DNA from 4 places in the Citrobacter sedlakii genome. Region 4 is predicted to be linked to each of the others. Evidence: predicted binding sites of a transcription regulator. Region 4 holds the regulator's gene; each other region holds the start of a gene.
What was found. The regulator PhoB, encoded in region 4, activates phosphate uptake and scavenging genes when phosphate is short. The targets are predictions, from matches to a motif close to CTGTCATAAAACTGNCNNAT.

Region 1: a site for PhoB is predicted at 6,015-6,034, ahead of JY391_RS15625 (PhoX family protein). Genes of this name have one in related genera too.
Region 2: a site for PhoB is predicted at 3,727-3,746, ahead of kdgR (DNA-binding transcriptional regulator KdgR). Genes of this name have one in related genera too.
Region 3: a site for PhoB is predicted at 4,478-4,497, ahead of pstS (phosphate ABC transporter substrate-binding protein PstS). Genes of this name have one in related genera too.

Annotation. Positions count from the first base shown of each region.
Region 1 covers NZ_CP071070.1:3,274,362-3,281,875, forward strand. Annotated here, with positions in the region: gene JY391_RS15600 (fimbrial protein) at 1-69, opposite strand, end outside; gene JY391_RS15605 (fimbrial biogenesis chaperone) at 341-1,021, shown strand; gene JY391_RS15610 (fimbrial protein) at 1,026-1,565, shown strand; gene JY391_RS15615 (helix-turn-helix domain-containing protein) at 1,806-2,414, shown strand; gene pheP (phenylalanine transporter) at 2,487-3,881, opposite strand; gene JY391_RS15625 (PhoX family protein) at 3,984-5,957, opposite strand; gene JY391_RS15630 (TonB-dependent receptor) at 6,080-7,514, opposite strand, start outside.
Region 2 covers NZ_CP071070.1:2,714,903-2,722,416, forward strand. Annotated here, with positions in the region: gene ftsI2 (peptidoglycan DD-transpeptidase FtsI2/PBP3(PARA)) at 1-588, opposite strand, end outside; gene cspE (transcription antiterminator/RNA stability regulator CspE) at 808-1,017, opposite strand; gene JY391_RS13025 (DUF2627 domain-containing protein) at 1,057-1,173, opposite strand; gene JY391_RS13030 (YebO family protein) at 1,829-2,116, opposite strand; gene mgrB (PhoP/PhoQ regulatory lipoprotein MgrB) at 2,191-2,334, opposite strand; gene JY391_RS13040 (YobH family protein) at 2,493-2,732, shown strand; gene kdgR (DNA-binding transcriptional regulator KdgR) at 2,844-3,635, opposite strand; gene JY391_RS13050 (MFS transporter) at 3,812-5,185, shown strand; gene htpX (protease HtpX) at 5,263-6,144, opposite strand; gene prc (carboxy terminal-processing peptidase) at 6,337-7,514, opposite strand, start outside.
Region 3 covers NZ_CP071070.1:4,740,304-4,747,817, reverse strand. Annotated here, with positions in the region: gene phoU (phosphate signaling complex protein PhoU) at 1-528, opposite strand, end outside; gene pstB (phosphate ABC transporter ATP-binding protein PstB) at 555-1,328, opposite strand; gene pstA (phosphate ABC transporter permease PstA) at 1,376-2,266, opposite strand; gene pstC (phosphate ABC transporter permease PstC) at 2,266-3,225, opposite strand; gene pstS (phosphate ABC transporter substrate-binding protein PstS) at 3,350-4,390, opposite strand; gene glmS (glutamine--fructose-6-phosphate transaminase (isomerizing)) at 4,708-6,537, opposite strand; gene glmU (bifunctional UDP-N-acetylglucosamine diphosphorylase/glucosamine-1-phosphate N-acetyltransferase GlmU) at 6,856-7,514, opposite strand, start outside.
Region 4 covers NZ_CP071070.1:3,470,193-3,477,706, reverse strand. Annotated here, with positions in the region: gene sbcC (exonuclease subunit SbcC) at 1-2,003, opposite strand, end outside; gene sbcD (exonuclease subunit SbcD) at 2,000-3,202, opposite strand; gene phoB (phosphate response regulator transcription factor PhoB) at 3,392-4,081, shown strand; gene phoR (phosphate regulon sensor histidine kinase PhoR) at 4,133-5,428, shown strand; gene brnQ (branched-chain amino acid transporter carrier protein BrnQ) at 5,837-7,156, shown strand; gene proY (proline-specific permease ProY) at 7,238-7,514, shown strand, end outside.

The DNA.
Region 1 (7,514 bases), 200 kb from region 4:
CGCCTGGGCAGCAAATGTAGTACCCGCAATAATAGAGGCAATGGCTAATGAAATAATATGGTTTTTCATGTAAAACTTCCTGAAATTTAATAACTTTGGGGATTAAGCAGTCCTTTTTAATAAAATACCTGCGTGGTGTTTTATCGATGCTAATTCTTACAAATGGCATTTAACGTAACAAATAAAAGAAAATCCAATTCTGGACTTTAAAGTGGACAAAAAAAAGAGAGACGCCAGACAATAGCGGCGATAAATTGAGCACCTCAGTAACAAATGTCTATTGTTACACACTTTCGTTAGATTGCGTCAATGTATTATTAGCCAGTTCTGGAGAGTAGTCTTGTTTAACCTGTGCCGTCTTTTATTAGCCTGCTTTCTGGCAGTTGCCGTTCATAATACTTATGCCACAGTGACTGTGGGTGGCACAAGAGTATTATATGATGGTAGTAAAAAAGAAATCTCTTTTAGCGTTCGTAATCCAGATAACACGCCTTATCTGATACAAGCGGTAATTGACGATTTACAAGGTGGTTTACAGAAACCCCCGTTCATTATTACCCCTCCGTTGTATCGGCTGAATAGCGGAAAAGAAAACCTGATGCGCATCGTGCTAACCGGTTCTCTGCCACAGAATATAGAGTCGATGTACTGGCTTCGTGTCAAAGCCATCCCCTCCGCGCCACGGGAGAAGAACACCTTACAAATCGCCGTTGAAACCAATATTAAGCTTATTTACCGTCCTGAAAAGCTAAAAGGAATGGATGTCGAAACGGAGAGCAATAAGTTAAGTTGGCATATTTCGGGAGATAAACTGGAGGTAAAAAACCCTTCAGCGTGTTTCATTAATTTTAATATGATAGAAATTGCGGGCAAAAAGTTACAGGATGTGTCTTGGGTTTCACCGGAAAGTATCGCCACCTTCAACCTTCCCGAAGGGGTTAAAGCCGGGACGCTTCAGTACAGCATAATCAGCGACTACGGCGCTATAGGGAAAATACATTCCATATCTTTAAATGGTTAACGTTATGACTCTGGTAAAAAACATTATCCTTTCCGCCGTCGTTTCTTTCCTCTCTTCGATGCCATTTCCCGGAACGTCATATGCAAGCGATCCGGTGATGCTGAACATTACAGGGAATATTGTTGCTTCACCCTGCGAAGTCAGTACGGACAGTAAAAATATGACGATAGATCTGGGTGACGGCGTTGACTTACAAACGTCAATGTTAAACGCCGCTGGCTCCGCCTCACACTGGGTTAACTTCAGCGTCTCCTTAGAAAACTGTCCACCAGGCACTTCCAGTGTGACCGCAACCTTTCACGGTACAGCAGACTCAGCGGATCCTGATTCGTTGTATACTAATACTGGCACAGCCACGAATGTTGCAGTTCAGCTCCAGGGAAATGCCAGTGAACCTTATGGGAACGGTAAAACATCAACGCTTAACATCCCCTTAGAGGGTAAACCTACATGGTCATTGCAGGCGCGGGCATACAGTAAAAACGGTGGCGTTACGCCTGGCTCAATTGTTTCCGTTGTCACCATGACATTTACTTATAACTAAAGAATGACGATTAGGCTGGAACCGACCAACGGATTGACGTTTCCAGCGTGGTTTACTGCATTTTTTCACATGGAAGTTAAAGATGATACCAGCCTTATCCTACCTGACGCCTTCCGCTAAGTTTGTAAAGCCTCATTAGTCATAAACAAAACTTCTCAGCTTTGAAGTAAAAAAACATAATTCTGTTAATCTGCTCTACTATTTTTAATAGAAGCGTATCTTTCTGGGACTTTTATCTGTATGAAGCCTGAAGACCAAATCAAAACAATTATCAATGCCATTTCTGATTCGCAGCGGATACGTAACGGACGTCCGCGGCAGCTTATCTCTGTGGATTACCAGCCCGAGACAATGACGTTTTTGCTTCATGAAGGCCTGGTAGCGGCTTATCGCAGCAGCGATCAGCTTTTAATCAAATATATCAAAGCCCCCATGATTATCGGCATGAACACCTTCGTAAATACCAATGCTGATATTTTTTTAAAAGCGTATAACAATATTCGTTATGAAATTATCCCCTCACAGTACGTACTTGAAATCATAGATAAAAACAATCTCTGGAAGGAGGTTTCATATGTGTATATGTACGTCATTAAGCAGCTTCTTCATGCACATAAAGCGTCCGCCGGACTGTCGACGTATGAGTTGATTCGTCTTAATCTGCTGGCGTTCATGGAGGAAGATGAGGATTTACGTCTTAATATCAACGTGAGCGACTACATTCAGGAAAAAACCCGGATCTCCCGTAGCCGAATTATGACGATATTAGGCGACTTACGTACTGGCGGCTTCATCGAAATCAAACGCGGCATTTTGACGCACATCCATAAATTGCCTGACGATTATTAATCGAAGATGCGAATTTCCTGAAGCCAGGTCTCGACCCAATGGCGCGCCAATACCATCGGGCCAGGCCTGTCGTTACTGTGCCTTACGACGCAGCAGCTTAAACGCCACAAACAGGAACACCACCCACACCGGCAGCAGCATCGCTGACAGACGCATCTCATCCATGGTGCACATCAGCACCAGGATCAGCGCCAGGAACGCGATACAGATATAGTTCCCCGCCGGATAGAGCAGCGCTTTAAACTGCGTCTCGCGTCCCTTGCGGCGCATGGCGGCGCGAAAGCGCAGGTGCGCCAGGCAGATCATGATCCAGTTCAGCAGCAGCGTGGCGACAACCAGCGCCATCAGCAGACCAAAGGCCTCTTTCGGCAGCAGGTAGTTGATCAACACCACCAGCGAGGTAATCGCGCCGGAAAGGAACAGCGAATTGACCGGCACGCCGCGACGGCTGACGCGGGTGAGGAATTTCGGCGCGTTACCCTGCACCGAAAGACCAAACAGCATTCGGCTGTTGGAGTACACCCCGCTGTTATACACCGACAGCGACGCCACCAGGATAACGAAGTTCAGCGCCGACGCCACCACGTTGCTGTTCAGATCGTGGAAAATCATCACGAACGGGCTGCTGTCGGATTTCACCTCCACCCACGGATAGAGCGCCAGCAGAACGACCAGCGAGCCGATATAGAACAGCAGAATACGGTACACCACCTGGTTGACCGCTTTCGGTATGCTTTTGTGCGGGTCGCGCGCTTCGGCTGCGGTGATGCCAATCAGCTCCAGCCCGCCGAAGGAGAACATGATCACCGCCAGCGAGAGGATCAGCCCTTTCCAGCCGGTCGCCAGGAAGCCGCCGTGCTGCCACAGATTGTCGAGGGTCGCCCGCTCGCCGCCGTGGCCGGAGAACAGCAGCCACAGGCCAAAGCCGATCATGCCGATAATCGCCAGCACCTTGATCAGCGCGAACCAGAACTCGGTTTCGCCATACAGGCGCACGTTCACGAGGTTAACGGCGTTAATAATGATGAAGAAGGCCGCGGCCCAAATCCATGTCGGCACGTCCGGCAGCCAGTACTGCATATAGATGCCTGCGGCGGTCAGCTCGGCCATGCCCACCAGCACAAACATTACCCAGTAGTTCCAGCCGGAAAGGAAGCCTGCGAACGGGCCCCAGTATTTATACGCAAAGTGAGCGAACGAGCCTGACACCGGCTCTTCAACGACCATCTCGCCGAGCTGGCGCATGATCAGGAAGGCGATGATCCCGGCGATACCGTAACCCAGCAGAACCGCCGGGCCGGCCATCTGAATGGCGGGGCCGATACCGAGAAACAGCCCGGTACCGATCGCGCCGCCAAGGGCAATTAACTGAATATGTCGATTTTGCAAACCACGTTGCAGCGTCGGATTCTGATCCGACGCGGCTTCAGCGCAACCACGGCCTGAAGCGGATGACGCGTCTTTCACGCCCTACCCCTGTCTCTTTTTTAGAAGGGGCACGTTTTAACACTTCATGCTGGAGGTAGCAAGTTTAACGCCGGGCTACCGCATGCGCCCGGCGGATAAACGTTACGACCCGATGATCCCACCGTCCGCTTTGGTAATCACCACCGTTGACGATCGTGGGCGGCCGTTCGGGCTGGCGTCAGGCCAGTTAGAAACGGCGCGCGGATTGGCCGGATCGGTAATATCATCCCCGCCCTCTCCCGGATGCTGAATGTTAATAAACAGCGTGCGGTTGTCCGGCGTAAATGCAATGCCGGTGATTTCGCACCCGCGCGGGCCGGTCAGGAAGCGGCGATACTCATTGGTGCCCGGAATGGTTGCCACCATCTGGTTATTGCCCATCCCCTCGTACGCTTTCTTATTGATGGTGCTGGAGGAGACGTCGGTCTGGATCCACAGGACGCCCTGGTGATCGAACGACAGCCCATCCGGGCTGCCGAACGCCGCGCCCTGCATGGAGCCTTTAGACTTAGGATCGTCGCCGTCGGTGCGTCCTGCCATGACCAGGATATCCCACTTGAAGCGGGCGGCAGCAGGGTCTGCTCCCTCTTCGTGCCAGTGCATAATATGACCAAACACGTTGTTGGCGCGCGGGTTGGCGGCATCGACCGGCGCCTTGCCCTCTTTACCGCGATCGCTGTTGTTGGTGAGCGTACAGTAGACGCTGCCGCTGGCGTGCGGATCGACCGCTATCCACTCGGGGCGATCCATTTTCGTCGCCCCCACCACGTCGGCCGCGAGGCGGGTTTTAATCAGCAGATCGCCCTGGCTTTCGAAGCCGTTGCTTTTATCCAGCCCATTTTGCCCGAAGACCAGCGGCAGCCAGTCGCCGCTCCCCTCCTCGTTGAACCGGGCAACGTACAGCGTGCCGGACGTCAGCAGGTTCATATTGGCTTCACGGTTCGCGGGATCGTATTTTTTGTCCGAGACGAATTTATAGATGTACTCAAACTTCTGATCGTCCCCCATGTAGACCACCACGCGGTTATCGGCGGCGAGCGTGACGGCAGCGCCCTCATGCTTGAAGCGGCCCAAAGCGGTATGCTTGCGCGGCGTGGAGGTGGGATCGTAGGGATCAATTTCTACCACCCAGCCGAAACGGTTGGGCTCGTTAGGGGTTTTATCGACGCTGAAGCGGTCATCCACCTCGTTCCAGCGGTAGGATTCATCGCTGTCGCTGATGCCGTAGCGTTTTTCCAGCGGGTTGAGGTCGGCTTTTTTGACAAAAATATCCGACCAGTTCTCCTCGCAGGTGAGATAGGTGCCCCACGGCGTATGGCCGTTGGCGCAGTTTTGCATCGTGCCCAGCACGCGTTCCCCCTGCGGGTCGGCGGCAGTTTTCATTAAGTCCTGATGCCGCGCCGGGCCGGTAAGCTGCATTGGCGTATTCACGGTAATGCGGCGGGCCAGGGAAGACGGTCGAACCACCTGCCATTCGCCGCCCGTTTTTTTCACTTCCACCACCGACACGCCCATCGCGTTCTGCCCTTTGCGGGCTTTGTCGAGACTCCAGTTCGCCGTACCGTCGGTAAACAGCATTCCGTTGTCGATGTATTCATGGTTCATCGCCAGCAGGCCATGCTCCGGGTTTTGCCCCCCCTGCGGCAGACTGAACCACGCCATGCCGTCGTGGTGCATGCCCGCCTGCACGGCCTGTTCGTCCGTGGTGTTGCTGGCATCCGGCTTAAATGCCGGCATACTGTTTTTGATCCCCGTCGGGTCACCCCAGCGATAGAACGGGCGGGCAATATAGCCTTCCGGTACCCTTACCGTGTCTTCCGTTGAGACAGCGATACTGGTAAACCCAAGCGACACGGCCTTGGCCAGCGCGGAAGGCTTCGATACCGCGGCAACGGCATTTTCGGGTTTGATCAGAAAGGGGAATGAAACGGCAGCTCCCGCAACGGCGCCCGCCTGTAAAAAACGGCGACGGGAGAGAAATACCTCCGCCACCTCAGAGAATACCGGGTTAGCGCTGCGGTTGTTGATATCGTCACGATGTTCTTTTTTAAAAACGGATTTGAGGGGTCTGCCCATAGCGGCTTCCTGTCATTGGCCAAGAGGTAAGGAGTTGGCGAACAGTGTAAGAAGCTTTTGTTACATTTTTATAACAATGAGAGGAGTTGGGGCATCCCTGCCCCGGATAACGAGGTGGAACCTCAGAACTCGTAGCCCACCGAAACCTTAAAGGTTCGCGGTTCGCCCTGCGTGATATAGGTGCCGGAATCGTCCACGCTGGCCCAGTAGTTCTCGTTGGTGACGTTATCAATACCGGCACGAACCACCATTTGATTCTGACTCTGGTTGACAGCAAAACGATAGCGCACGCCGAGATCCAGCGTGGTGTAGTCATTAAGCTTTTTGCTGTTGGCCAGATCGGCATACTGCGAACCGGAGTGATTCACCCGCGCGGTGGCGGTAAGCCCTTCAACCGGTTTAATGTCATACTCCGCGCCGAGTACCGCATAGAAGTTCGGAACACCAATCGCCTCATTCCCCTGATTCACCCCGTTGTTGGTTTTGGTCAGCGTTGCCTGCAGCCAGGTGGCGCTGGCGTTCAGACGCAGCCCCAGCGTCGGTTCGCCGAATACGTTCAGCTCCACGCCGCGGTTACGCTGTTCTGCATCCAGCCCGTAATGTTTGGTTTCACTGTCGAGGATGGCCGTCGGCATTTTTATCTCAAACAGCGCCAGCGAGCCGCCCACGCGGCCAAAGTCCGCCTTCACGCCGACCTCATTTTGCTTAGAATGAACGATGCCGGTGCTCTGACCGTAGTTAACGGCGGTGTTGGGCGCAGTTTTTCCCGGCTGTAGCGCTTCGGTATGGTTGGCGTAGAGCGAGATTTCCTCCCATGGTTTATAAACCACGCCATAGGTTGGCATCCAGCGGCTGCCGTCAAAACCGTCAGCGGGGTTTTCCGCCCCTGTCATTTTGTCATAGCCGCGAATCACCACCTTCTGATGGCGGGCACCGACGGTGAACAACAGTTTGTCGTCGAATACGCCCAGCGTATCGCTCAGCAACCAGCCTTGTGTGCGGGTACGCCCGCTGGTCCGGGGGTCGCTATAATCTCCCCCCTTCCCGTTCGAGTTTGTGCTGTCCGGAGCGGCCACCCCGCCGTTGTGATAAATATTGGTGTACGGATTTTCCGCCGTTTTCGACATTTTCCACGCGATCTTTTCGTTTTTGCTTTGCGCCGAATAACCAACATTCACCTTGTGCGAAACAAAGCCAGTGTCGAACTGCCCGCGAAGGCCAGCCATTCCGCTCACTGTGTCGCTAATGCGATTGGTGTCGAGTCGGCTGACCATGGCCCTGCCGCTCTTGTCCAACAGTTTCGGCGCGCTGTAGATCCCCTCTTCGTGCGCGTGCTGCGCGCCGAGACCGGTATACGCCGTCCAGCTGTCGGTGATGTCGTACTCGCTGCGCCACATCCCGAACGTGTTGTCGATATCGCTGTAGGCCCACTTCTGCGAGAAATTGCGGTTATTGTCCGGAGGGGCAGGAATGAAATCGACCACGGAGATATTGACGCTGGTCGGGCTGCCGTGGAAGGTTTTTTTCTGATAGCCCAGATCCAGCGAGGTGCGGAAA
Region 2 (7,514 bases), 760 kb from region 4:
TTTGCCCATCAGCTGCGCGTTAAAACTTTTCTCCACGCCTTCGATGCCCTGGCCGTCGATATTGGTAAAGCCGATGAGATTCGCCGCGACGTGACCTGCGGGATAAAAACGACGGGATTCTTCGCGCAAATTGATCCCTGGCAGATTAAGCTTATCGATCCACTGCGCCTGCTGCGGCGAGACCTGACGGGCGAGATAAAGAAAGCGGCTGGACGGATCGCGATTGACCCGGGCCGCCAGCGTACTCAGCGAAAGATGCAGCATTTTTGCCAGCGCCTGCCAGCGTTCGTTATATCCTACCCCACCCTTGCCGATCAGCGTTTTCGGATCCGCCCAGACGGCGTTGACCGGAACGCTGACCGCCAGCGGACGACCTTCCCGGTCGGTTATCATCCCGCGCGGCGAAGCCGTGGTCACATGGCGTAACGAACGCATATCTTCTTGTTTTACCAGCGTGTCGGGCGTCACAATTTGTAGCCATGCCACCCGCCCCAGCAGCAGCCCAAGACTGAGCAATATGGCGAGACAGAGGAGCGCGAAGCGCGCTGGCGTGAAGTTTCTCGCCGCCCCTTCATTTTTCTTTTTCACCTGTACTCCGGCTTTCATTCTTTTCAGGTGATTGATTTAACGAGAAATCCGGCAGGAAAGCGGGGGGAACAATGCTAATAATGTCGCGGCTTTGCAACAAACCACTAACGGATGAGGGTTTTGAAATATTTTGAAGGATTATGAATTAAAAAGCCCCGCATTCGCGAGGCTTTAAATCTGAGTGTGATGCGCGCGAGCGCTTCAAATCAGTGGTGTCGATCAGATAGCGGTTACGTTAACAGCAGCCGGGCCTTTCTGGCCGTCCTGAATTTCGAACTCAACGTTCTGGCCTTCAGCCAGAGTTTTGAAGCCATTACCCTGGATAGCGGAGAAGTGTACAAACACATCTTTGCTGCCGTCTGCCGGAGTAATAAAGCCAAAACCTTTAGACTCGTTGAACCACTTAACTTGACCTTTAATCTTTGCCATTTGCAAAATTCCTTAGAGTGTTTTCTTTGCCCGCAGGCATTACCTAGATGAAACTGAGACATTACTGCATGAGGCACTAATATAAGGTTCGGCAGAGAAGCGGTATTCAACGACAACGTGTTTACTCAGGACTTCTTTACTGAAAATGCCACACATAAACAGAACTGTACCTCGTTTAACCCAAAACGTGTTATCACATACAACGTTAATTATGGCAAGCCATTTTTAAACGTGTCTCGATCCGTCGCACAAATCTCACGAGACGATAAGGTGTATCTGCACAGTTATGCGTCAACACGCGTATCGTTATATTCCCACGGCGTTCCAGCACCTTCGCCGGATCGGTTGCGCAACAAGGACTTGTTAACCATAGACCAGGAGTTTCAGAACCGCCAGCTTATCCCCGATCATTTTGTTGGTTTACGGCGTTTTCACAAATTCTGCTTTGTTATGCATAAATTGTTTCAACGCAAAAATGTCGGGTTGCATAAATTCCAAAACATTTTACCCTGCCGGGTTTTCTTCTCTTCTTATGCACTAATTTAATGAAAGAATGATGACAATGCACAAAAAAAGGGAGAGAAACGTTTCGATAAAAATAAAAACGATCGTTATCACATAACGAAAACCAACGCGTTATTCCCGGTTAAGAAAATATAATACCGAGACAGCGCACGATAACAGTTTAATAGAACGAGGAAAAAGGGATATAACGAAGCGGTGGGGAATGCACAAATAAAGTGCGCCTGCAAAAGCGACATGCAGGAGTGACGCGATGGCAGGCAACGTCACTCCCGTTCTTACCGCTGGATTAACGCTCTGCAACAAGACGGATGATGCCATCATCCTCTTTTGCGTCGTTCACTGCTTTTGGCGCTTCCGTGGTTTTCTCCGGTTCGTTGGCTTCACAGAGGCGGCGCAGCAATGCATTTTGCCGCTTCTGTTGTTCCAGTAACGCTTCAAGCAGTTCTATCTGCTCGTTTGTTCGAGAACTGGCGCGGTTAACGAAGAACCACAGCACCAGACCGACAACCAGAACCCCCACCGATACAATCAATGACGCAAAATTGAGCACGCCAGAATTTACAACTTCGTTCATTTCACCACCTCACAATAGACGCGCTATTCTACCACCGCGCCAGAGGAAGGAAATCAACGGATGCGAAAATGGCATCACCAGGGGATAAATTTATTGATGGCGCAAATTCCATTGAAGAATTGAACATCCTGATCGCACATGAGGTTGAACACCTGAGCCCACAGCAGCAGGCACACGAGTACAACAACGACCAGAATGACCCATCGAAACTTTTTCACTCCACTCTCCGCTTCAACACCTTATGGCGCTAAATTACCATGCGCTACTTAAACCGGGGCTAACTGTAGCGACAATAGCATCTTTTAGGAATCATTCACTTGTTTCAATAGTTGTAGCCGTTAAGCTCAGTCTCACCAACAAAAGAAAAGAGGTCATAATGCGTTTGATTGTTCGCGCTATTGTTTTGCTTGCGCTGGTCTGGATTGGCCTGTTACTGAGTGGGTATGGTGTGCTGATAGGCAGCCAGGAGAACGCAGCCGGATTGGGCCTGCAGTGTAAATACTTAACGGCCCGCGGCACGGCGACTGCGCAATATATTCATTCTGATAGCGGCATCATTGGTTTAACGAACTGCCCGCTGCTACGCAAAAGCGCAGTGGTGGTGGATAATAATTAATCTTCTGCCGAAGCGGGAGAGGAAGCAAATAAGAAATACAGGAACGATTTGCCCCTGTATTTCTTGTCACGCCTCGCGTTGCGTTAACGCGTCATCTCATTCCGTAGATTGTCAAAACGGATAGTCGTTATAGCCCATTTGTTCAGAGATTTTACGTGCGGCGGTATGCAGCATTTCAACATACTCGTGCAAGCGTTCTTCAGAGAAACGTAGGGTCGGGAAAGAAATGCTGAGACCCGCGATCACTACGCCAAAACGGTCGAATACCGGCACCCCGATGCAGCGCAATCCTTCTTCCTGTTCTTCATTGTCTTCGCCGTAGCCCTGCTCGCGCACCTTATCCAGCAGCGGCAGCAACGCTTCCGTGGTGGTGATGGTACGTTCGGTGCTGCGTTTATACTCAACGCCGTCAAGAATTTGCTTCACTTCCTCACGGTCGCGCCAGGCCAGCAGGACTTTACCAATCGCGGTACTGTACAGCGGGTTACGGCGGCCAATTCGGGAGTACATGCGCAGATTGTACATGGAGTCGATTTTATGGATGTAAACGATGCTGTCTTCATCCAGCGCCCCCAGGTGCACCGTCTCTTTGGTCAGACGGGAAAGTTCTCGCATCTGGATATCGGCGCTGCGGATAAGATCGACGTTTTGCAACGCACGCGCGCCCAGTTCAAACAGTTTGAGCGTCAGAGAATACTTCTCTGATTCGCCTTCCTGCGCCACATAGCCCAGGGTTTTCATGGTCTGCAAAAAGCGATAAACGGTGCTCTTTGACATCATGACGCGCTGAGACAGCTCGGTAATTCCTATTTCACGCTCTTCTCCCAGCGCCTGCAAAATGCCAAAAACCTTTAGCACGGAAGATACAGAATCGGGCTGTTTATCCAGATCTGCGTTAGCCATTTATCACCTCATTACGAGTGTTTTATAAAAATCAGAACGAGTTTTTATTATAATTTCAGCGCCAGGCGGCCGCAATCCATCTTTGCTTACTTCGTTACAAATCTGCGACATAAGGCCTGAATATCAGTGCTAAAATCGCTACCCTGATCATACTCCTCGCAAAAACTATCAACCATATGAATAAATCACAGGCCGACGGTCTGCCGCTTCCGCAGCGCTACGGTGCTATTTTCACCATCGTCATCGGGATCTCAATGGCCGTGCTTGATGGCGCGATCGCTAATGTGGCGTTGCCCACCATCGCCACCGATCTCCAGGCTTCTGCCGCCAGGTCTATCTGGGTGGTTAACGCTTACCAAATCGCGATTGTCGTTTCGTTACTGTCACTGTCTTTTCTTGGCGATATGTTTGGCTATCGCCGTATTTACAAATGCGGACTGGTGGTCTTTCTGCTGGCTTCGCTTTTCTGCGCGCTTTCCGACTCGTTACAGATGCTCACCGTGGCGCGTGTGGCGCAGGGTTTCGGTGGCGCGGCGTTAATGAGCGTCAATACGGCGCTCATCCGTCTGATCTACCCTCAGCGCCATCTGGGACGCGGAATGGGGATTAACTCGTTTATTGTCGCCGTCTCGTCTGCCGCTGGCCCCACCATTGCCGCCGCCATCCTCTCCATCTCATCATGGAAGTGGCTGTTTTTAATTAATGTCCCGCTGGGCATTATCGCCCTGCTGCTGGCAATCCGCTATCTGCCGCCCAACGCGCCGCGGGAGAATAAACCACGCTTCGATCTCCCGAGCGCGATCATGAATGCCTTGACGTTTGGTCTGTTAATCACGGCCCTCAGTGGTTTTGCACAAGGACAATCGCTGACGTTAATTACCGCGGAGCTGGTGGCGCTGATGATGGTAGGTTACTTATTTATCCGTCGACAGCTGGCCCTTCCTGTGCCGCTGTTGCCGGTCGATCTGCTGCGTATTCCGCTTTTTTCCCTGTCGATTGGCACATCCATCTGCTCTTTCTGCGCTCAAATGCTGGCAATGGTCTCCCTGCCTTTTTATCTGCAAACGGTTCTGGGACGTAGTGAAGTGGAAACCGGCTTGCTGTTGACCCCCTGGCCGCTGGCCACAATGGTGATGGCCCCGCTGGCGGGGTATCTGATCGAGCGTGTTCACGCCGGATTACTTGGCGCGATGGGCATGGTGGTGATGGCATGCGGCCTGTTCGCGCTGGTGTTGCTGCCTTCTGCGCCGTCCGACTTTAATATCATCTGGCCGATGATTTTATGCGGGGCGGGTTTTGGACTGTTCCAGTCGCCAAACAATCACACCATTATCACGTCAGCCCCGCGCGAACGCAGCGGCGGCGCGAGCGGTATGCTGGGAACAGCACGTCTGCTGGGACAAAGTACGGGCGCGGCATTGGTTGCCCTTATGCTCAACCATTTCGGTGATAACGGCACGCACGTTTCCCTGCTGGCAGCCGGTATTCTGGCGTCGGTGGCGGCCGTGGTGAGTGGGTTACGCATCACTCAACCTCGTTCGCAGGCGTAAAAAATGCGCGTCAAAAGACGCGCATTCAGATTCAACCATGATGTCCGGGAAGCGTCAGCGCCACCGGACATCATGTCTTACTTCAGGTATGCGCCACTGCGCAGCGCTTCGATACGTTTATCCAGCGGCGGGTGCGTCATAAACAGTTCGCTCAGGGACTTGCCCTTACCGTTAATGCAAAACGCCATCATGCTGGATGCTTCCTGCGGTTCATAGCTGGTTTTCAGACGCTGTAATGCGGCAATCATTTTTTCACGCCCGACCAGCTTCGCAGAGCCCGCGTCGGCATGGAATTCACGGTGACGGGAGAACCACATGGTGATAATGCTTGCCAGAATACCGAAGACCAGCTCCAGAACCATCGCCACCACGAAGTAGATCATCGGGTTGCCGTTGCTACCCTCACCCTCGTCGCGGTTGCCGCCAAGAAAACCTGCGGCGATCTGCGCCAGAATACGCGAAATAAAGATAACAAAGGTGTTCACGACCCCCTGAATCAGGGTCATTGTCACCATGTCACCATTGGCGATATGGCTAATTTCGTGCGCAATGACCGCTTCGGCTTCGTCCGGACTCATGTTTTGCAGCAGGCCAGTACTGACCGCCACCAGCGACGCGTCACGGCGCGCACCGGTCGCAAAGGCGTTAATATCCGGCGCATGGTAAATAGCCACCTGCGGCATGGCGATACCCGCCTGACGCGCCTGCGTTTCGACGGTGTTTAACAGCCAGCGTTCTCTTTCATTGCGCGGTTGCTCAATCACTTCTCCGCCCACGGAACGCAACGCCATCCATTTGGACATCAGCAGAGAGATGAAGGAACCACCAAAACCGAACAGCAGCGCCATGATCATCAGGCCCTGTACGCTGCTCGACTGAATTCCTGTCAGACTTAACACCAGACCGAACACAACCATGACGGCCAGGTTCGTTAACAGGAAGAGCGCGATTCGCATCATAATTTTCTTTTAACCTCAACTTAACAAAACGCACTATGCGATTACCCACATCGTATGGGTTGTATGGTTATTTTCAAGCATCAGCGGGCGGTAAGTCACCAGAAAGACACAACTTTACATTTTGTTGCCGTTGGCTGACGTCCTGCTGCGAGTGTTAAAAAAACAGGCACAATTTCTTGTGCCTGTGTGGGGTTATTTGGCGGGAGCGGGCTGTTCTGCGGGCTTCTCTTTTTCGAGGCGCGCCAGATCCAGCGCGATTTTCACGGTTTCATCAAGATACGGATCCGGTTCCTGGTAATCTTTCGGCAGATCGTCCAGTTTCTTCAACACCGGTTTGCCTTCACGCGTAAACCGATCGTTGATCCGCGCCAGACGCAACGCATCATCTTCATTATTCTCTTTTTCACGCTGAGCATAATTGAGAGAAACGATATTGCGTTTATCCTTCATAGCATTGAAACGGGCAATGTCCTTCATGATGTACTGGAACTCAGGATCGCTGGCGATACGGGCATTGTGCGCTTTCAGCAACGCGGGTCCGAACGGTTTGAGATCGTCTGACTTCACATAAGTTGCCGCATCAATGCTATCCCACGGCAGTGCGTTATCTTCGAATTTCTCACCGGTTTCCGTCTCTTCATTACCTGTCGGCATGATGATATCCGGCGTTACCCCTTTGCGCTGGGTACTGCCGCCGTTCACGCGGTAGAATTTCTGGATCGTATACTGCACCGAGCCCAGCGCGGGCCATTCCGGACGCAGCATTTGATCGTAAATACGGTTCAGGGAACGATATTGCTGAACGGTACCTTTGCCGAAGGTCGGTTCACCAACGATTAACGCACGACCGTAGTCCTGCATCGCCGCGGCGAAGATTTCCGACGCCGATGCGCTAAAGCGATCGACCATTACCACCAGCGGCCCTTTATAGTACACAACGCCATCGGTATCGCTGTCTTCACGGACTTTACCGTTATTGTCGCGCACCTGGACCACCGGACCTGAAGGGATAAACAGACCAGAGAGCGAAACAGCCTCGGTCAATGCCCCGCCGCCGTTGGTACGCAGATCGATAATGACGCTGCTGACGTTCTGTTTTTCCAGCTTCTGCAACTGGACTTTCACATCGTCAGTCAGACCGACGTAGAAGCCCGGAATGTCCAACACGCCGACCTTCTCTTTGCCGACGGTTTTAACGGTCATTTTAACCGCGCGATCTTCAAGACGAATACGTTCACGGGTCAGCGTCACAATGCGGGTTTTTGTCCCCTTACCGGCAGGCAAAATTTCCAGGCGAACCTTACTGCCCTTTGGACCTTTGATAAGCGCAACCACGTCATCAAGACGCCAGCCAATCACATCCACCATGC
Region 3 (7,514 bases), 1.3 Mb from region 4:
CATTAGTTGGCGCACAATGCCTTCGTATTCCTGATCGACCTTTTTGTCTTCACGGTAGATACGGACCGCTTCGTCAAGGTCCATGCGCGCAAACGCATCCAGCACGTCGTGCAGCATCTGCACGGTATGGCGGCCCAGTGACTCCAGACTCACCAGCAGAGGCTGGTGCTGCTGAGAGAACTTCTCCAGCGCGGTACGGCAGATTTTGTCCGCCACGTCGCCAATACGCTCCAGCTCGGCGATGGTTTTGATGATCGCCATCACCAGACGCAGGTCGCTCGCCGTCGGCTGGCGCTTGGCAATAATGCGCACGCAGGCCTCGTCGATCGCCACTTCCATCATGTTAACGTGTTTATCGCCGTCGATAACACGTTTCGCCAGTTCGCTGTCCTGGTTATGCATTGCGGTGATCGCATCAGAAAGCTGCTGCTCGACCATGCCGCCCATGGTCATCACCTGGGTGCGAATGCTTTCCAGCTCTGCGTTGAACTGGCCGGAAATGTGTTTATTAAGATTGAGGTTGTCCATGGTTTCTCCACATGCACTAAGGCAAATCAACCGTAGCGGCCAGTAATATAATCTTCGGTTTGTTTCTTCGCGGGCTTAGTGAACAGATCGTCCGTGTTACTGAACTCAATCAACTCGCCCAGGTACATAAACGCCGTGTGGTCAGAACAACGTGCAGCCTGCTGCATGTTGTGAGTAACGATCACTACGGTGTAATCCTGCTTCAGCTCGGTGATCAGCTCTTCGATACGCCCGGTTGAGATCGGGTCCAGCGCTGAACACGGCTCATCCAGCAGCAACACTTCCGGGCGAATGGCGATACCGCGTGCAATGCACAGACGCTGCTGCTGACCACCGGAGAGAGAGTACCCGCTCTGGTGAAGTTTATCTTTGGTTTCGTTCCATAATGCGGCCTTGGTCAATGCCCACTGCACGCGCTCGTCCATATCCGCACGGGAGAGTTTCTCAAACAGACGCACGCCAAAGGCGATGTTGTCATAAATCGACATCGGGAACGGCGTTGGTTTCTGGAACACCATCCCCACTTTCGCACGCAGCAGGGCGATATCCTGGGTATTGGTCAGGATGTTGTCGCCATCCAGCAGAATTTCACCTTCCGCACGCTGCTCCGGATAGAGCGAATACATCTTGTTAAAGGTACGCAGCAGCGTGGATTTACCACAGCCAGACGGACCGATGAATGCCGTCACCTGGTTCTTCGCGATATCCAGGTTGATATTCTTCAGGGCATGGAATTTGCCGTAGTAGAAGTTCAAATCACGAACCTGAATCTTACCCGGGGCAGTATCAACCATACTCATTGACTCATTTCCTCATTCGGCGCCGCGATGTGCCGCGCCGTAAAAATTTAACCGTGTTTCTGCTTCGCGAAAATGACGCGCGCCAGAATGTTCAGCAACAGTACGCAAAGGGTGATGATCAGCACCCCGGCCCAGGCCAGTTGCTGCCATTCCGCGAATGGGCTCATCGCAAATTTAAAGATCGTCACCGGCAGGTTGGCGATCGGCTGCATCATGTCCGTGCTCCAGAACTGGTTGGAGAGCGCGGTAAACAGCAGAGGCGCGGTTTCACCGGCGATACGCGCAACAGCCAGCAGCACGCCAGTAATGATCCCGGAAACAGACGCCTTCAGGGTGATCGCCGAAATCATCTTCCATTTCGGCGTGCCCAGCGCGTAAGCGGCTTCTCGCAGGCTGTCCGGTACCAGTTTCAGCATGTTTTCGGTCGTACGGATCACGATTGGCACCTGCAGCAGCGCCAGCGCGATTACGCCAGCCCAGCCGGAGAAGTGCTCCATCTGCGCCACCACGATGGTGTAGACAAACAGACCGACCACAATAGACGGAGCGGAAAGCAGAATGTCGTTAATAAAGCGAATCACTTCAGCCAGCCAGGATTTACGACCATACTCAGCCAGATAAATCCCCGCCATAATGCCCAACGGCGTGCCGAATACAGTCGCCCACAGAATCAGCAGACCGCTACCCGCCAGGGCGTTCGCAAGGCCCCCGCCCGCGGTATTCGGCGGCGGTGTCATTTCGGTGAACAGCGCCAGCGACATCCCGTCGATACCACGCGTAATGGTGGACATCAGGATCCAGATTAACCAGAACAGACCAAACGCCATCGTTGCCATAGAAAGCGTCAGGGCGATACGGTTTTTCACGCGGCGACGCGCCTGCATTTTGCGACGGGACTCTGCCAGCGCAGCGGTATTTTGCATTTCAAGCGTAGCCATTAGCGTGCCCCCTCGTTCTTCGCAAGGCGCATAATCATAAACTTAGACGCGGCCAGTACGATAAAGGTAATCACGAACAGGATCAGGCCCAGTTCCATCAGCGCCGCAACGTGCAGACCGGATTCAGCTTCCGCAAATTCGTTCGCCAGCGCAGAGGTAATGCTGTTGCCAGGCATGTACAGCGACGCGCTGTCGAGCTGGTACGTGTTACCGATAATAAAGGTCACCGCCATGGTTTCACCCAGCGCGCGGCCTAAGCCCAGCATAATGCCGCCAATCACCCCATTTTTGGTGAACGGAAGGACGATACGCCAGATAACTTCCCAGGTGGTACAGCCGATGCCGTAGGCTGACTCTTTCATCATTACCGGGGTTTGTTCAAATACGTCACGCATCACCGCCGCAATGTACGGAATGATCATGATGGCGAGGATCACGCCTGCCGCGAGGATACCGATACCAAACGCCGGGCCGGAGAACAGCGCGCCAACAAACGGAATGTTGGAAAGAATATTGCCGACCGGCTCCTGGAAGTAAGTGGCGAACAGCGGCGCAAAGATAAACAGCCCCCACATGCCGTAAACGATACTGGGGATTGCCGCCAGCAGTTCAATGGCGATACCCAGCGGACGACGCAGCCAGTTGGGAGCAAGTTCTGTCAGAAACAGCGCAATGCCGAAGCTCACCGGAACGGCGATCAGCAGTGCGATAAAAGAGGTCACCAGCGTACCGTAGATCGGCACCAGCGCGCCGTAGATATCGTTTGGCGCATCCCATTCTTTGGTCCACAGGAACGAGAAACCAAACTTCTCAATGCTCGGCCAGGAGGAGATGATCAGAGAGACAATAATGCCACCCAACATCAATAGCACAATCAGCGCAGCCAGTTTTACCAGCGCGCTGAAGATCATGTCACCCTTTTTACCCGGTGGGTTAAAAGCAGGCTTGGTTGCAGCCATAAATCACTCTTTAAGTTTGGGCCAGGAAGCGCGTATTTTATCGTGCTTCCTGGCTAACGTAATGCCATACCCTAAATAATTCGAGCTGCAGCCAATACCGCTGCGACTCACAATATGCGGGTATTTAGTACAGCGCTTTACCGCTGCTGTCCTTCACGTTGGTCTTCCATGCAGCACGAATCTGCTCAACCACGCTGTCTGGCAGGCTGGCGTAGTCCAGGTCGTTCGCCTGTTTGCCGCCATTTTTGTAAGCCCAGTCGAAGAACTTCAACACTTCTGCGCCCTGCTCAGGTTTCTTCTGCTCTTTGTGGACCAGGATGAAGGTGGTGGACGTGATTGGCCACGCATCGTCACCTTTCTGGTTCGTCAGATCCTGAGCGAAAGATTTGCTCCAGTCTGCGCCTTTCGCCGCGTTGGAGAAGCTCTCTTCCGTCGGACTAACCGGTTTGCCATCGGCAGAAATCAGCTTGGTGTAAGCCAGGTTGTTTTGCTTCGCGTAAGCGTACTCAACGTAACCAATAGAGCCCGGCAGACGCTGTACAAATGCGGCGATACCGTCGTTACCTTTACCGCCCAGACCGGTCGGCCAGTTCACGGTAGAGCCAGAACCCACTTTGGTTTTCCACTCTTCGTTCACTTTCGCCAGGTAGCTGGTAAAGACGAAGGAAGTACCGGAACCGTCAGCACGACGAACCACGGCGATATTCTGCGAAGGCAGTTTCAGACCCGGGTTCAGTTTGGTGATGGCTTCGTCATCCCACTTCTTGATTTTACCCAGGTAGATATCGCCCAGGGTTTTACCATCCAGTACCAGTTCACCCGATTTCAGACCCGGAATGTTTACCGCCAGCACCACGCCGCCGATCACGGTCGGGAACTGGAACAGGCCTTCCTGGTTCAGTTTTTCGTCAGACAACGGCGCATCAGAAGCACCGAAATCAACGGTATTTGCTGTGATTTGTTTAACACCACCGGAGGAGCCGATACCCTGGTAGTTAACCTTACTACCGGTCTCTTTCTGATAAGTATCGGCCCATTTGGCATACACCGGCGCAGGAAAAGTTGCACCTGCGCCTGTCAGGCTTGCTGCTGCGAATACAGAGAAAGCGCTCATGGATAAGGTCGCGGCGACAACAGTTGCGACAGTGGTACGCATAACTTTCATAATGTCTCCTGCAAGATTTTCGTAAATCATTGTTAAGTGGCTACGATGAGCAAAATAGGACAAACAGGTGACAGTTAAATGTACGAAATATGACAGTTTTATGACAATGAAAATTTCACATAAAGCCAGTTAATTTAACCAATATATTTCAGTAAGTTAGCCATTAACATGACAGTCTGTTTTCAGAAAAATTTTCTTTCTGTGACACTGAAAAAAATAGCTGAAGATGACGATTTGTCACAGTTAAACGGCAGGAGAATTGATGAAAAACAGAACAATGAAGAAAAAAAGCCCCGCTTTCGCGGGGCATTCTGGTTTTACTCTACGGTAACCGATTTTGCCAGGTTACGCGGCTGGTCCACGTCGGTGCCTTTAATCAGCGCCACGTGATATGCCAGCAGTTGCAGCGGAACGGTGTAGAAGATAGGGGCGATCACCTCTTCGACATGCGGCATCTCGATAATGTGCATGTTGTCGCTGCTGACAAAGCCCGCATCCTGATCGGCGAAAACATACAATTGGCCGCCACGCGCCCGGACTTCTTCGATGTTGGATTTCAGTTTTTCCAGCAGTTCGTTGTTCGGAGCCACCACAATAACCGGCATGTCCGCGTCAATCAGCGCCAGCGGACCGTGCTTCAATTCGCCTGCCGCGTACGCTTCCGCATGGATATAAGAGATCTCTTTCAGCTTCAGCGCGCCTTCCAGCGCAATCGGATACTGATCGCCGCGCCCCAGGAATAACGCGTGATGCTTGTCAGAGAAGTCTTCTGCCAGCGCTTCAATGCGTTTGTCCTGCGACAACATCTGCTCAATACGGCTCGGCAGCGCCTGCAGGCCGTGCACGATGTCATGCTCAATAGCGGCATCCAGTCCCTTCAGACGCGCCAGTTTCGCCACCAGCATCAGCAGAACGGTTAACTGCGTGGTAAACGCTTTGGTCGACGCCACGCCAATTTCAGTACCGGCATTGGTCATCATCGCCAGATCCGATTCACGTACCAGCGATGACCCCGGCACGTTACAGATAGCGAGCGAGCCCAGATAGCCCAGCTCTTTCGACAGGCGCAGGCCAGCCAGCGTGTCCGCCGTTTCGCCCGACTGCGACAGGGTGATCATCAGGCTGTTGCGACGTACGGCGGATTTGCGATAGCGGAACTCTGAGGCAATTTCGACATCGCAAGGAATGCCTGCCAGCGATTCAAACCAGTAACGAGAAACCATACCGGAGTTGTAAGATGTGCCGCAGGCGATGATCTGAATGTGCTCAACCTGCGCCAGCAGTTCGTTGGCTTTCGGTCCCAGCTCGCTCAGATCCACTTCACCGTGACTGATACGTCCGGTAAGGGTGTTCTTGATCGCATTCGGCTGTTCGTAGATCTCTTTCTGCATGTAATGGCGGTAGATACCTTTATCACCCGCGTCATATTGCAGACTGGATTCGATATCCTGGCGCTGCACATCCGCACCGGTTTTATCAAAAATAGCGACGCTACGACGCGTCACTTCCGCGATATCGCCTTCTTCAAGGAAGATAAAGCGGCGAGTCACGGGCAGCAGCGCCAGCTGATCGGAGGCGATGAAGTTTTCGCCCATTCCCAGTCCGATCACCAGCGGGCTACCCGAGCGTGCCGCCAGCAGCGTATCCGGCTGGCGGGTATCCATGATCACTGTGCCGTATGCGCCGCGCAGTTGCGGGATCGCCCGCAGGACCGCTTCCCGCAGCGTACCGCCCTGTTCCAGCTCCCAGTGCACTAAGTGAGCAATCACTTCGGTGTCGGTTTCAGAAACGAAGGTGTAGCCGCGCGCTTTCAGCGTTTCGCGCAGCGGTTCATGGTTTTCAATGATGCCGTTATGCACCACCACAATGTGTTCAGAAACATGCGGATGCGCGTTTGCTTCTGAAGGTTCGCCGTGCGTTGCCCAGCGGGTGTGAGCAATGCCGGTACCGCCATGCAGCGGGTGTTCTTCCGCAGCCTGCGCCAGCATTTGCACTTTACCCAGACGACGCAGACGGGTCATATGACCTTCCGCATCCACTACCGCCAGACCCGCAGAATCATAACCACGGTATTCCAGACGACGTAAACCTTCGAGAAGGATTTCAGCTACATCACGCTGCGCGATTGCGCCAACAATTCCACACATATTTTTTTGATTCCGAATCCAGGCATTATGCCTCTCGTTGTCTTTCGACCTGTATTTATCCTTCGTCTTTCACGCCGTGGCTGTGCTGGCCGCACGCTTTCGCCATGGTCACTTACTCAGATAAGCTCCCATTGACTTATTCGCTTGCCGCTTTGCCACAATGCGAAATCCTTAAGATAAAACCCGTCTTTCCGGGCGCCCCGAGCCTTGTAGAGAGTGGGGTTATTTTTATGGGTACTGCATGTTGGCGGGCGATATATTTTTATCGCCTCATCCCGTGTCTGCCGGATATCGCTAACGCTTATCTGGCCGACAAAATCACTTTTTCTTCACCGGACGCTGCCAGCCTTGCTTATGAACCTGCGGCACGCGGCTCAGCACCAGCTCGTTATCCGCGATATCACGCGTCACGGTCGTTCCTGCGGCGATGGTCGCTCCTTTGCCTACGCTCACCGGCGCCACCAGCTGCGTGTCAGAACCGACAAAGACATCGTCGCCAATGATAGTTTTAAATTTGTTCGCGCCATCGTAGTTGCAGGTAATCGTCCCCGCGCCGATATTCACATTGTCGCCAATTTCCGCATCGCCCAGATAGGTCAAATGACCCGCTTTAGAGCCTTTGCCCAGACGCGCTTTTTTCATTTCAACAAAGTTGCCCACATGCGCGCCTTCCAGCAGCTCCGCTCCTGGACGCAGACGTGCGAACGGGCCAATGGTGCAGGCCGCTTCCAGATGCGCATCTTCCACCACGCTGTAGGGACTGATTTCGCAATCATCGCCAATAACGCTGTTTTTAATCACACAGCCCGCGCCAATCTTCACGCGATGACCTAACGTCACATTCCCTTCGATGATAACGTTAGTATCAATTTCAACATCGCGCCCGTGATTAAGGACGCCGCGCAGATCGAAACGCGCCGGGTCACGTAACATCACACCTGCCAGCAGCAGCTTTTCCGCCTGCTCGGACTGGTAAA
Region 4 (7,514 bases):
TGTAGCCACGCCTCTTCGTGCCCCTCGTCCGGCAGGGAGAGTGCGTAGCGACTGAGCTGCGCGGTCAGCGTCGCCTGACGCTGGTTAATCTGCTGACTAAACTGCGTGATCTGCTGTTGATGCGCGACGAGTTGCGCGTCCAGATCATGGCGTTGGCTGAGCTGGTAAAGCTGTTTTTCATGATCGTCCTGCGCCGTTAGCCAGGGTTGAATATCATCCTGTGGCTGCAGCGTGATGTTGAGATCGCGAATTAATGCCTGCCATTCAACAGTGAGCGCTTGCTCATCTTTCGCCAGCGCCTGCGCTTCGTTCTCGTCGCGCTGCACCTGTTGCTTCAGGGCGTCGCACTGCCCGCGCAGCGTGGCGCCTTGTTCCGCCAGCGCGTTGACCTCTTTTTCCAGCGCGTCACGTCGCGCCTGATTGACGCTGAGTTCGAGCGCCTGATAGGCCGCTACCGCCGGATGCGTGGTCGAGCCGCAAAGCGGACAGGGCTGTCCGGACTGCAACAGCGCGCGCTGGCTTTCGAGATCTTTAATTCGCGCTTCCTGTTCACAGAGGGTTTTGACGTCGAGGTAATGCTGGTTTTTCTCTTTATACTGCTGGCGCCTGGCGTCCAGTTGCGCGGTTTGCTCCGCCAGCGTGCGCGTATTCTGCGCAATCAGCGTCTTAAGCTGCTCCAGACGCTTAATGTTGGGGGCGAGCTGACCATGCAGCGCCAGCAGGCGCTGGCGAGTCGGGCGCTGTCGCGCATGCTGGGCCAGCGCTGTGGTAACCTCATCTGGCGTGAGGGCGAGGGTCAGCGTCGGCAATGCTTCCCGCTTGCGGGTATCTGACGCCAGCTGTTGCCGCCATTTCTCCCGCTGGACGGCGTCGCTGGCCTGCTGGGCAAACAGCGCCCGCCAGCCGCCCAGTTCGTTGCTCCACATGCGGAAGCGATCGTGTTCGCTAAGCCAGGCCGTCAGCGTTTGCTGAGCGTTTACCAGCGTCGCGGACTGCTGTTGCGCATAGCGGCGAATACGGCTGCGCAGCGTAAGCGTACTTTGTAAGCGAGCATTTACTTCTTGAATCTGCTGGCGGGTGCGGGAAAGGATAGCGGATTGTTCCTGAATACGTTCCCAGTGTGGGCGTAACGCTCTGGCTGGCTGCGCCAGGTTCAGCGGCGCAAGCTGCGGCTGGGCCTGCTGTAATGCCGCTTGCGCTGTTTCCAGCGCCTGCTGCCGACGCTGTGTTTCCGCGTGCAGTTCGTGCTGCCGCGTCAGCCAGTTCAGGTGCTGTTGCAGGGTTGACTGCCGCGCGGCAAGCTGTTGTTCTTCGTCAGTGAGCGCCTGCAAACGTTCATTCAGCGCCTGTCGCGCCTCAGGCGCTAACAGCGCGACGCCGCTGGCCTGCGCCTGAAGTTTCTCCAGATCGGCCCGCGCGGTTTTGTGTTGATCAAATACCTTCGCCGAAATTTGTCCGTAGATTTCCGTCCCGGTCAGCTCCTCCAGCAGTTCTGCGCGCTCCTTCGGTTTAGCATTGAGGAAGGCGGCGAATTGTCCCTGAGAGAGCAGCATTGAGCGGGTAAAGCGTCCGTAGTCCAGACCGGTCAGGTCGGCGGTCATCTCAAGCTTATCTTTCACCTTATCGGCAAGAATTTTCCCGTCGGCGCAGCGCGCCAGCTCCACGCGCGGCGCTTGTAAATTGCCGTCAGGCTGGTTGCGGGCGCGGTTCTGGCTCCAGAATGCGCGGTAGGCTTCGCCTTTTACCTCAAATTCCACTTCCGCCAGACATTCAGCGGTGTCGCGGGTCATCAGATCGTTTTGCGACTGTGAAACAGTATTCAGCCGCGGCGTCTCGTGGTAGAGCGCCAGACAGATGGCGTCCAGCAGCGTCGTTTTTCCGGCGCCCGTGGGGCCGGTGATGGCGAACAGACCGTTACTGGCGAAGGGTTCAGCAGTAAAATCTACCTTCCATTCCCCTTTCAGCGAGTTGAGATTTTTCAGGCGCAGGCTGAGAATCTTCATGCGTCATCCTCCCCGGACAGCGTCTGTAAGGTGGTGTGAAACAGCGAGATCAGGCGCTGGCGCTGAGGATCGTCGAGTGCCTCCAGGGCCAGACGGCGGGTAAACACCTCGTCAACGCTCAGCTCGCTCAGCGTCTCCCGTCGTTCGTTGCTTAGCATACGTTCGCGCTGTTCGCGACTGCGGCGCACCAGCAGCACTTCCACGGGCAACGTTTCGGTCAGCGCCTGGATCTTGCGCTGCATATCATGCAGGTATTCGTCGGTGGTGATCTCAATATCCAGCCAGACCGGCGGCGTTTGCGGCGCGTCACGCCACTGTTCAAGCTGCTCAGTGATAGCGGCGAAATCGCCTTTCAGTACCGCCAGCGGCTGTGTTACCGGCACAGTGAGGTTGTCGACGCTCGCCAGTTTGCCGTTTTCAAAGCTCACCAGATGGACGCATTTATGTTTACCGCACTCGTCAAAGCTCAGGGCGATGGGGGAGCCGCTGTAACGGATGTGCCCGGTGCCGCCAATCTGCTGCGCACGGTGGATATGACCCAGCGCGATATAATCGGCGGGAGGGAAATTTTGCGCGGGAAACGCATCGAGGGTGCCAATATAAATGTCACGCACCGCGTCACTTTTACTCGCGCCGACGGTAGTCAGGTGACCGGTGGCGATAATCGGCAGCGTGTGTTCGCCGCGCAGGGCGCAGGCGGCCTGATACTGTTGCTGATAGTAGTCGGTGATGGCGCTCAGCAGGTGCTGCTGTTTTTCCAGACCACTCAATCCGGCCTGACTGGTAACGATGTCGCGCGGGCGTAAAAAGGGAATTGGGCACAGTACCGCGCCGGGCGTTCCGTCGCGGCGATGCAGAAGCTGTGGACCGTGTCCGGCGCTGGCGACAACGGTGGTATTCAGAAAGGCGAGAATTTCGCGGGACTCGTTGAGCGTGGCGACGGAGTCATGGTTGCCCGCCAGCACCACCAGATGACAGCCAGTTTGCTGTAAATTGACGACAAAACGGTTGTACAGTTCGCGGGCGTAGCTCGGCGGCGAGCCGGTATCAAAAATGTCACCTGCGACAATAATGGCATCCACCTGCTGCTCGGTCGCCGTTGCCAGCAGCCAGTCGAGAAAGGCCTGGTGCTCAGCGGCGCGGCTTTTGCTGTAAAAATTCTGTCCAAGATGCCAGTCAGAGGTGTGTAAGATGCGCATAACGGTTCCATGGCAAAAAAGCGTGGCGGGGATTATACCTTTTCACGGACGGTAATATCTCCTGTATGGCTTGTAATAAATCAACAACCTGTCATCAGCCTGCGGTATCTTTTTCATAAATCTGTCATAAAAGTGACGCATAATGACGCCGCATTGATGACTAGCAATTTATCTAAAACAGGGCAAATCATGGCGAGACGTATTCTGGTCGTAGAAGATGAAGCTCCAATTCGCGAAATGGTCTGCTTCGTGCTCGAGCAAAATGGCTTTCAGCCTGTCGAAGCCGAAGATTATGACAGTGCGGTGAACCAACTTAACGAACCCTGGCCGGATCTGATCCTCCTTGACTGGATGTTGCCTGGCGGTTCTGGTCTCCAGTTTATTAAACACCTCAAACGCGAAGCGATGACCCGGGATATTCCGGTGATGATGCTCACCGCCAGAGGCGAAGAAGAAGACCGCGTGCGCGGCCTGGAAACCGGCGCAGACGACTACATAACCAAGCCGTTTTCCCCGAAAGAACTGGTGGCGCGTATCAAAGCCGTTATGCGCCGCATTTCGCCTATGGCAGTGGAAGAGGTGATCGAGATGCAGGGGCTGAGCCTGGACCCGACCTCCCACCGCGTCATGACCGGCGAAAACCCTCTCGATATGGGGCCGACGGAATTCAAGTTACTGCACTTCTTTATGACTCACCCGGAACGCGTTTACAGCCGTGAACAGTTGTTGAACCACGTCTGGGGCACTAACGTTTACGTTGAGGATCGCACGGTCGATGTGCATATTCGACGTCTGCGCAAGGCGCTGGAAACCAGCGGTCATGACCGGATGGTTCAGACGGTACGTGGGACAGGGTATCGTTTTTCAACCCGCTTCTGAAGGGTAAAACAAGCGCCAGGCGCAGGCCTGGCTCAGAACGGAGTATGACGCGTGCTGGAAAGACTGTCATGGAAAAGGCTGGTGCTGGAACTGATACTTTGCTGTATCCCGGCCTTTATCCTCAGCGCTATTTTTGGTTACCTGCCGTGGTTTTTGTTGGCGTCGGTAACGGGACTGCTCATCTGGCATTTCTGGAATTTGTTACGCCTGTCATGGTGGCTGTGGGTTGACCGCAGTATGACGCCGCCGCCGGGCAGCGGAAGCTGGGAGCCGCTGTTGTACGGGCTGCATCAGATGCAGCTGCGTAACAAAAAACGTCGGCGTGAACTGGGAAACCTGATCAAACGCTTTCGCAGCGGGGCGGAGTCGCTACCGGATGCGGTGGTATTAACCACCGAAGAGGGCGGAATTTTTTGGTGTAACGGCCTGGCGCAACAGGTGCTGGGGCTACGCTGGCCCGACGATAACGGGCAGAATATCCTCAACTTGCTGCGTTATCCTGAGTTCACTCACTATCTCAAAACGCGTGATTTCACCCGGCCGCTGAATCTGGTGCTCAATACCGGACGGCATCTGGAGATTCGCGTGATGCCTTATACCGACAAGCAGTTGCTGATGGTCGCCCGGGACGTGACCCAGATGCATCAGCTTGAAGGGGCGCGACGCAACTTCTTTGCCAACGTCAGCCACGAGCTACGCACGCCGCTCACTGTGCTGCAGGGGTATCTGGAAATGATGCACGAACAGCCGCTGGAAGGGGCCACGCGCGAGAAAGCGTTGCTGACGATGCGCGAACAGACTTTCCGGATGGAAGGACTGGTGAAGCAATTGCTGACGCTGTCGAAGATTGAAGCCTCGCCGACGCTGTTGCTCAATGAGCAGGTCGATGTGCCGATGATGCTGCGCATGGTGGAACGCGAAGCGCAAACGCTGAGCCAGAATAAGCACACCTTCAGCTTTGAGGTCGATAATCAGCTTAAGGTGCTGGGGAATGAAGAACAGTTGCGTAGCGCGATTTCTAACCTGGTGTATAACGCGGTAAACCATACGCCGGAAGGAACCCACATCACTGTGCGTTGGCACGCTGTGCCGCACGGTGCGGCGTTCAGCGTGGAGGATAATGGTCCGGGGATCGCGCCGGAACACTTGCCGCGTCTGACCGAGCGTTTTTACCGCGTCGACAAGGCCCGTTCGCGGCAAACCGGCGGCAGTGGGCTCGGGCTGGCCATCGTTAAACATGCGGTGAATCATCATGAAAGCCGCTTATCGATTGACAGTGAACTGGGCAAAGGCACGCGCTTTAGTTTTGTGCTGCCGGAACGTTTAATTGCCAAAAAATCGGCTTAATGCCCGATCGTAAGGCTATCTTTCCATAAGCCAGCGAATGCTGGCTTATTTTGTTTGCGGTTAAGAACAGTCCACTAAATTTCGCAACGTCTGGTCGTTTTTTGTTCGCATGATAAGCCATGACTTTTTCTTAAGAATGGTGTTTTATGCCAACTCTGAATTCGATATCGCGATAATGTTCCGGTTTTTAGATCCCTCCTTGCTTTAAAACGTTATAAGCGTTTAAATTGCGCCCCAGATGCTGGCGGTCTGACTGCATTCAGGCGGTAATTCGAAAAACTATTCTTCGCCGCGCCAGCCCAGGAGCATATCCCGCTGGAATTGCTTAAAAAATCCGCTGTATCTTCCCGTAGGGAAAGGTAAAAAATTTTAATTTAATCAACACCACATCCACAGGCCGTAAGCTTTATGACCCATCAGTTAAAATCGCGCGATATTATCGCCCTTGGCTTTATGACTTTTGCGCTGTTCGTCGGCGCAGGAAACATTATCTTTCCACCAATGGTTGGTCTGCAGGCGGGCGAGCACGTCTGGACTGCGGCTTTCGGCTTTCTGATTACCGCCGTGGGTCTGCCGGTGTTGACCGTGATCGCGCTGGCGAAAGTGGGTGGCGGCGTGGACAGCCTGAGCACCCCAATCGGTAAAGTGGCGGGCGTCCTGCTGGCAACCGTCTGTTACCTGGCGGTTGGACCACTGTTTGCGACCCCGCGCACCGCGACCGTGTCGTTTGAAGTGGGCATCGCGCCGCTGACCGGCGATTCGGCGATGCCGCTGTTTATCTATAGCGTGGTCTATTTCGCCCTCGTTATTCTGGTGTCGCTCTATCCTGGCAAACTGCTGGATACGGTAGGGAATTTCCTGGCGCCGCTGAAAATTATCGCGCTGATCGTCCTGTCCGTTGCGGCAATTATCTGGCCGGCTGGCCCTATCAGCACTGCCATGGACGCTTATGAAAACGCGGCGTTCTCTAACGGTTTTGTGAACGGCTATCTGACCATGGATACGCTGGGCGCGATGGTATTTGGTATCGTGATTGTGAACGCGGCGCGCTCGCGCGGCGTGACCGAAGCGCGTCTGCTGACCCGCTATACCGTTTGGGCTGGCCTGATGGCGGGCATTGGTCTGACGCTGTTGTATCTGGCGCTGTTCCGTCTGGGATCAGACAGCGCGACGCTGGTCGATCAGTCCGTTAACGGCGCGGCGATCCTGCATGCATACGTTCAGCATACCTTCGGCGGCGCGGGGAGCTTGCTGCTGGCGGCCCTGATCTTCATCGCCTGTCTGGTCACCGCGGTTGGCCTGACCTGCGCCTGTGCGGAGTTCTTCGCGCAGTACGTCCCGCTTTCGTATCGCACGCTGGTGTTTATCCTCGGCGGCTTCTCGATGGTGGTCTCCAACCTGGGGCTGAGCCACCTGATTCAGATCTCCATTCCGGTGCTGACGGCGATCTATCCGCCGTGTATCGCACTGGTTGTATTAAGTTTTACCCGCTCATGGTGGCATAATTCGTCCCGCGTTATCGCACCGGCGATGTTTATCAGCCTGCTTTTTGGTATCCTTGACGGGATTAAAGCATCGGCAATCGGCGACGTGTTACCGGCCTGGACCCAGCGTTTACCGCTGGCGGAACAGGGACTGGCGTGGTTAATGCCCACCGTCGTGATAGTGGTCCTGGCAATTATCTGGGATCGCGCAGCGGGTCGGCAGGTGACCTCCAGCGCCCACTAAGATTGCTGACAGTATGTTTTGACCACGGGGTTATCTTGCTTAACCCCGTGGTTTTTTATTGTGTAGATGGGTCAGGAATTGATGGAAAGTAATAACAAGCTAAAGCGTGGGCTAAGCACCCGGCACATTCGCTTTATGGCACTGGGTTCAGCAATTGGCACCGGGCTATTCTATGGCTCGGCGGACGCCATCAAAATGGCGGGGCCAAGCGTACTGCTGGCGTACATTATTGGCGGGGTTGCCGCGTATATCATTATGCGCGCATTGGGCGAAATGTCCGTTCACAACCCCGCAGCCAGTTCCTTTTCGCGCTATGCGCAAGAAAACCTCGGCCCGCTGGCGGGCTACATCACCGGCT